Regions from separate parts of the Mycobacterium sp. Dal123C01 genome, predicted to be linked through region 2. Evidence: predicted binding sites of a transcription regulator. Region 2 holds the regulator's gene; the other holds the start of a gene.
What was found. The regulator LexA, encoded in region 2, represses DNA repair genes until DNA is damaged. The targets are predictions, from matches to a motif close to CGAACANNTGTTCG.
Positions count from the first base shown of each region.

Region 1: the regulator LexA is predicted to act here: its motif matches at 1,040-1,053, upstream of ACTXG5_RS00655 (error-prone DNA polymerase).

Region 1 is NZ_CP199580.1:147,673-151,086, reverse strand. It holds gene ACTXG5_RS00660 (wax ester/triacylglycerol synthase domain-containing protein) at 1-906, opposite strand, end outside; gene ACTXG5_RS00655 (error-prone DNA polymerase) at 1,078-3,414, shown strand, end outside.
Region 2 is NZ_CP199580.1:4,955,955-4,959,368, forward strand. It holds gene ACTXG5_RS23250 (peroxynitrite isomerase) at 1-59, opposite strand, end outside; gene nrdR (transcriptional regulator NrdR) at 119-583, opposite strand; gene ACTXG5_RS23260 (LysM peptidoglycan-binding domain-containing protein) at 741-1,235, opposite strand; gene lexA (transcriptional repressor LexA) at 1,531-2,235, shown strand; gene ACTXG5_RS23270 (LGFP repeat-containing protein) at 2,268-3,414, opposite strand, start outside.

The DNA of each region.
Region 1 (3,414 bases), 1.1 Mb from region 2:
GTTCAAGCTGCTGTGCACGATCCGCAGCCGCTGCACCGAATCGTCGTGCTCGACGGGCAGATAAGGCAGCTTCCCCGAGATGTCGTCGGCCTTCTCCAGGGTGCGCAGCGAGCCCGCGCGGGGTTGTTCGCCGCGGTGCAGCAGAACAGCGCGAAAGCCCTCGGTGATGGCAGCAAGCGCGACGTCGTTGGTGGTCACCCGGAACTTGCCGCACACGGCGTCGACGGCGGCCAGGGGAACGCGCACCGTGCTGTAGCGCCGCATGGTGACCACCGGGCCGGTTGACGACGCCCGTGCCGCCGACCAGATGGTCTCGGCCAGGGTGTTGGAGACGGCGCCGGCGACAGCTGAAGCTCGCCAGAGCGCGTCGGCCCAGCCGGGCTTCTTGGCTGGCACCGGATCATGCTTGGGCTCAATGTGATTGGCGAACATCTCGCTGTCGGCGTCATCGCAGAGCCTGGTGAGGAGGTGGGCAGCGGGGATGGCGTCGGCGAGGTAGTGATGGACCTTCATCAAGATCGCCCATTTGCCTGTCAGGCCCTCGATGACCCAGCACTCCCACAGCGGGCGGTCCAATTCGAGGGGGCGTTCCAGGGCGTAGGCGATCGCCCGCGTGAGGTCGGCTTCATCGCCCGGGCGGGGAACCGCGATCCGGCGCAGGTGATGGGTGAGGTCGAATTTCGGATCGTCGATCCATTGCTGGGCGCCGTTGAACGGGTGTGTCCGCAGCACCTGAGTGCACCGCGGTATCGACTGAATTCGTTCTGCCAGAAGGGCTTTGAGGAGTTCCAGGCTGGGCACGGCGCCGGCGACGATGGCGACCGCGGCGGTCGCCATGCTGGCCTGCCGATCGGGGTCGGCCGCGGTGTGGAAGCCCGTGTCCAGTGCCGTTGTCAGCTGTCCCATATGAATTCCCGCCCGTCGTTGCCCCGTACCAGTATCCGTCGTAGCGCACCATCGCGGAAGGTCAGGACCGTTAAGAACGTGTTTAGAAGTTGAAGACCCGTTTAACAACCTCTTTCACACCCCAGCGCGAAATCGAACATACATTCGATAGACTGTGGAACGTGGGTTGGTATGGGTTGGTTTAATGGGCCGCCGAGTTGGGCGGAAATGGAGCGGGTGCTCGACGGCAAGCCGCGCCATGCCGGCGAGCCCACCCCAGCCGGTCCGGCGGAAGACGGCCCACTGTCGCACAAACGCGGGGCGTACACACCGCCGCGACAAGCCGGGAGCGTCCGCTCGTCCGTCGCTCCTTCTGTTTCGTACGCCGAGCTGCACGCGCATTCGGCGTACAGCTTCCTGGACGGGGCCAGCACACCCGAGGAAATGGTCGAGGAGGCCGCCCGGCTGGGTCTGCGCGCACTGGCACTGACCGACCACAACGGTCTGTACGGGGCGGTGCGGTTCGCCGAAGCGGCGGCCGAACTCGACGTGCGTACCGTGTTCGGCGCCGAGCTGTCGCTGGGCGCCTCGTCGGTTTCGGGGGCTCGTACCGAGAAGCCGGACCCACCCGGCCCGCACCTGCTGGTGCTGGCCCGCGGCCCGGAAGGCTACCGGCGGCTGTCGCGGCAGCTGGCCGCCGCGCATCTGGCCGGCGGCGAGAAAGGCAAGCTGCGCTTCGACATCGACACGCTGACCGAAGCCGCCGACGGGCATTGGCACATCCTGACGGGATGCCGCAAAGGGCATGTACGCCAAGCCCTTTCCGATGGCGGACGTGATGCCGCACAGCGGGCGCTGGCCGATCTGGTGGACCGCTTCGGGGCGGGGCGGGTCAGCATCGAGTTGACTCACCACGGCCAGCCCCTCGACGACGAACGCAACGCGACGTTGGCCGCCCTGGCGCCGCGCTTCGGGGTCGGCGTCGTCGCCACCACCGGAGCGCATTTCGCCCATCCGTCGCGCAGGAGGCTGGCCATGGCGATGGGCGCCATCCGGGCCCGGCAGTCGCTGGATTCGGCCGCCGGATGGCTGGCCCCGCTGGGTGGTTCGCACCTGCGGTCCGGCGAGGAGATGGCCCGGCTGTTCGCGCAGCGGCCCGAGGCGGTGACTGCCGCCGCCGAGCTCGGCGAGCAGTGTGCGTTCGGGCTGGCGCTCATCGCGCCGCAGCTGCCGCCGTTCGACGTGCCCGGCGGCCACACCGAGGACAGCTGGTTACGGCAGTTGGTGATGGTGGGAGCGCGCGACCGCTACGGGCCGGCCGAGGGCGCGCCGCGAGCGTACGCCCAGATCGAGCACGAGCTGAAAGTCATTTCCCAACTGACATTTCCGGGCTACTTCCTGGTGGTGCACGATATCGCCCGGTTTTGCCGTCAGAACAACATCCTGTGCCAGGGCAGGGGATCGGCGGCCAACTCCGCGGTCTGCTACGCCCTGGGTGTCACCGCGGTCGATCCGGTGGGCAACGAGCTGTTGTTCGAGCGGTTCTTGTCGCCCGCCCGCGACGGGCCGCCCGACATCGACATGGACATCGAGTCGGATCAGCGCGAAAAGGTCATCCAGTACGTCTACGACAAGTACGGCCGCGACTACGCCGCCCAGGTCGCCAACGTCATCACCTACCGCGGGCGAATCGCGGTGCGCGACATGGCCCGGGCCCTGGGCTTCTCGCAGGGCCAGCAGGATGCGTGGAGCAAGCAGATCGGTCACTGGAACGGTTTAGCCGACTCGCCGGACTTGGACGGGATTCCCGAACAGGTGATCGACCTGGCCACCCAGATCCGGAATCTGCCGCGACATATGGGCATTCATTCCGGCGGCATGGTGATCTGCGATCGCCCGATCGCCGACGTGTGTCCGGTGGAATGGGCGCGGATGGAGAATCGCAGCGTCCTGCAATGGGACAAAGACGACTGCGCGGCCATCGGTTTGGTGAAGTTCGACCTATTGGGGCTGGGCATGCTTTCGGCGCTGCATTACGCGAAAGACCTGCTGGCCGAGCACAAGGGCATCGAGGTCGATCTGGCCAGGCTGGACCTCTCCGAACCCGCGGTGTACGAGATGCTTTCGCGCGCCGATTCCGTCGGGGTGTTCCAGGTGGAGTCGCGTGCGCAGATGGCGACGTTGCCCCGGCTGCGGCCGCGGGTGTTCTACGACCTGGTGGTCGAGGTCGCGCTGATTCGCCCCGGGCCCATCCAGGGCGGGTCGGTGCACCCTTACATCCGGCGGCGCAACGGCATCGACCCGGTCGTCTACGATCACCCGTCCATGGAACCGGCATTGCGAAAGACGCTGGGAGTGCCGCTTTTCCAGGAGCAGCTGATGCAGCTCGCGGTCGACTGTGCCGGCTTCTCCGCCGCCGAGGCCGACCAGCTCCGGCGCGCCATGGGGTCCAAGCGTTCGACCGAACGGATGCAACGGCTGCGCGGCCGGTTCTACGACGGCATGCGCAGATTGCACGGCGCCACCGAC
Region 2 (3,414 bases):
GCCCAGGTGCCGAGCAGCGGCGCGAGCGCCCCGAGATCGGGATGCAAGTCGCTGGACATGAAATCAGCCTAGCCCGGTGGCGACGTATGCCGATCGGCTCGAGCCGCACGGCATACCGTCAGCTGGGCGTCGATACCTTGCGATGCGCACGAAGCGCCTCGATCTCGCGTTCGAAATCGTCGGCTGAAGAAAAGGATCGGTACACCGAGGCGAAGCGCAGGTAAGCCACTTCGTCCAGGTCGCGCAACGGGCCGAGGATCGCCAGGCCGACCTCGTGACTGGGAACTTCCGGTGAGCCCGCGGCACGCACGGTGTCTTCGACCTGCTGGGCCAGCAGATTCAGCGCATCCTCGTCCACCTGACGGCCCTGGCACGCGCGGCGGACTCCTTTGATGACCTTTTCACGGCTGAACGGCTCGGTGACGCCGCTGCGCTTGACCACGGCCAGAACCGCGGTTTCTACCGTGCTGAACCGCCGTCCGCACTCCGGACATGAGCGGCGCCGCCGAATGGCTTGGCCTTCATCGGTTTCCCGCGAGTCGATCACCCGCGAATCGGGATGACGGCAGAACGGACAATGCATGACCGCTCCTTCGCTGTGCCGGCATCTCGCAGAACACTCCGAGCGTACCTGTGCGCTCCCCCACCGGGCCAATGCAACCGCGACCCGTCTGCGCGCATCGAAACGAGAACTGAAGAGCCCTGGCGTAGAGCGGCTTTCGCGATGGACCGTGGCGGCGTCAGCCGACCGGCGCGATCAGGGTCTGGCCCGCGGCCAGCATCGGCGAGTGCAGATTGTTGAGTTCGCGGATCCGGTCGGCGACCTGGCGGGCCGGCGCCTCCGGCGCCACCCGGTGTGCCACGTCCTGCAGGGACTCACCCGGCTCGACCTGCACGACCGAAAGCCTGTCCGGCACGGGCGCGGCCGAACTGCTGGAGTCACCGTTGGCTATCTGCCCCAGATTCGCGACCAGGCCGAGCCAGAGCGTGATGATCCCGGCCATCAGGGCCAGACCGACCGTCGTCCCCAGCGTGACCGGACGCCGACGATGCGGAGTGACCGACCTCGCGACGCCGGCACTGCGGTAGCGCATCGGCGCACCGCTGGGGCGTACCTGCCCGGGCCGGCGGGATCGCAGCTCGCGTTCCAGGTCGTAGCGAGGCCGTGCGACCAGCCCGTCGCTCGAGCGCCGCATGCTGCTGGTGCGGGGCGAGACTGTGTGCATGAGCGTCATGTGCGTTCCTCCGGTCGACTAAATCCTCGCTCGTGTGTTCGACACTATCGCTCGTGTGTTCGAAATCCGAACATTTGAGCGAAGCGTGTCGCACGAACAAAACGCTAGACCACGCCACCGACAACCTCCGTCGGTCGCTACCACTGCCATGCAGCACATGTACCCGGTCTTTTCGAGAGTTACACCATTGTGATTCGCCAAGTGCCGCGGATCACTTTCCGGTAACTGCCGAAACCCGACACGCTAGTCGAACACATGTTTGATTCTTGCGCGTCAGGCGGCTACATTCAGTGCCATGAGCGACAGCAACGACACCTTCGCCACCGGCACTGAAGCCCGGTTGCATTCCGTGGATTCATCGCTTACCCAGCGGCAACGCACCATCTTGAAGGTCATTCGCGAGTCGGTGTCCACCCGCGGATACCCGCCGAGCATCAGGGAGATCGGCGACGCCGTCGGCCTGACGTCGACATCCTCAGTCGCTCACCAGCTGCGCACCCTCGAGCGCAAGGGGTTCCTCCGTCGCGACCCGAACCGCCCCAGGGCCGTCGATGTCCGCAGCGCCGAGGACGTCGCAGCGGCGAACGCGCCGGTTACCGATGTCGCCGGCTCCGACGCCTTGCCGGAACCCACATATGTTCCTGTGCTCGGGCGCATCGCGGCCGGTGGACCGATCCTTGCCGAAGAAGCGGTCGAAGACATCTTCCCGCTGCCCCGCGAGTTGGTCGGCGAGGGCACGCTCTTTCTGCTCAAAGTGGTCGGCGAATCGATGATCGAGGCCGCGATCTGCGACGGGGACTGGGTTGTGGTGCGGCAGCAGAACGTCGCCGACAACGGAGACATCGTCGCCGCCATGCTCGACGGGGAGGCCACCGTCAAGACGTTCAAGCGCGCCGGCGGTCAGGTGTGGCTGATGCCGCACAACCCGGCATTCGATCCCATCCCCGGCAACGAGGCGACGGTGCTCGGCAAAGTCGTCACGGTGATCCGCAAGGTATAGACGCCGGACCGCAACGCCGGAAAGTCCGGCGGCTAGTCGGCCTTGATGAAGCCGTTGACCAGCGCGGCTTCCTCGCTGGAGAACCAGACTTCGGCGAGCGTGTCGTGGTAGAGGTCGCTGTCCGGGGTGTAATACAGGCCGAAGCGAGGGCTCGCCTTGATGGGATAGCCGTCGGGCATCTGGTAGGGGTCGTCCAAAGGCAGGTGAATCGTCGGACGCCCGGCCTGCCCAAGTGCCCCGGTGGCCACTGTCGGCGCGAAGTCCGACTCGTCGTCGGCATCTGCCGCTGCATGCCGCCCACCCTTGGGCGCGGCGCCGACCGCGGCCACGAGGCCGGATGCGGCTCCACCCCCGGCCGCAGCACCGCCGGCGGCAGCAAAATCCGGAGACGTATGCGGCACCGCGACATCGGGATACGCGGCATCCGCCGCCTGCGGCGTTTCGACGGGATAGGCGGCATCGGGATGGGCGGCGTCCGGTGGGGCGTGCGGCACGGCAACGTCGGGATAGGCCGCCTCCTCATGCTCAGCACCCGGATAGCTCGCCTCCGGATAAGCCGCGTCCTCGTCAGCGACATCCAAGTAGCCGTCCTCGGCGCCCTCTGGGTAGGCGGCTTCCGGGCCGGCCGCATCGAGGTAGTCGGCGTCCGCGACCACATCCGGATAAGCCGGCACCTCGGCGGCTTCCGGGTGGGCGGCTGCCGGGAGCTCGTCGTCATAGCCGGCCTCGAACAGATCATCCGCCGAGACCAGGGGAATGGAGTCGGTGTCGACGGTGTCGGGATCATCCTCGTCGACCCCCAGCTGATCCCACTCCTCCTCGGACTCGGGCAGGGCTTCGTCGCCATATCCGGCATCGTCGGCCAGTTCGGCCGTTTCGGGTCCGTGCGGCCACCTGACGCGCGGCGGGTCATCGGCGTCCTCGTGTTCCGGTGAGTGCACGTCGCCGTACGACAAGTGCTCGGTCGTGGCGTCGGCGTAATCGGGCCCCCAATGCGGCTCACCCGAGTCGTCGTAACCGCCGACGTCGACGTCGCGGTCAAGGTCGTAGGGCGCGGTGTTGCGGCCAGCGCGGCGGCGGCGCCACCGCAAGGCCACGAACACCACCAGCAGGACCAAGATGACCAGCGGAATGAGAGCTAACAGGTACCACCAATGCCAGGAGAGCCACCCCTTGGCG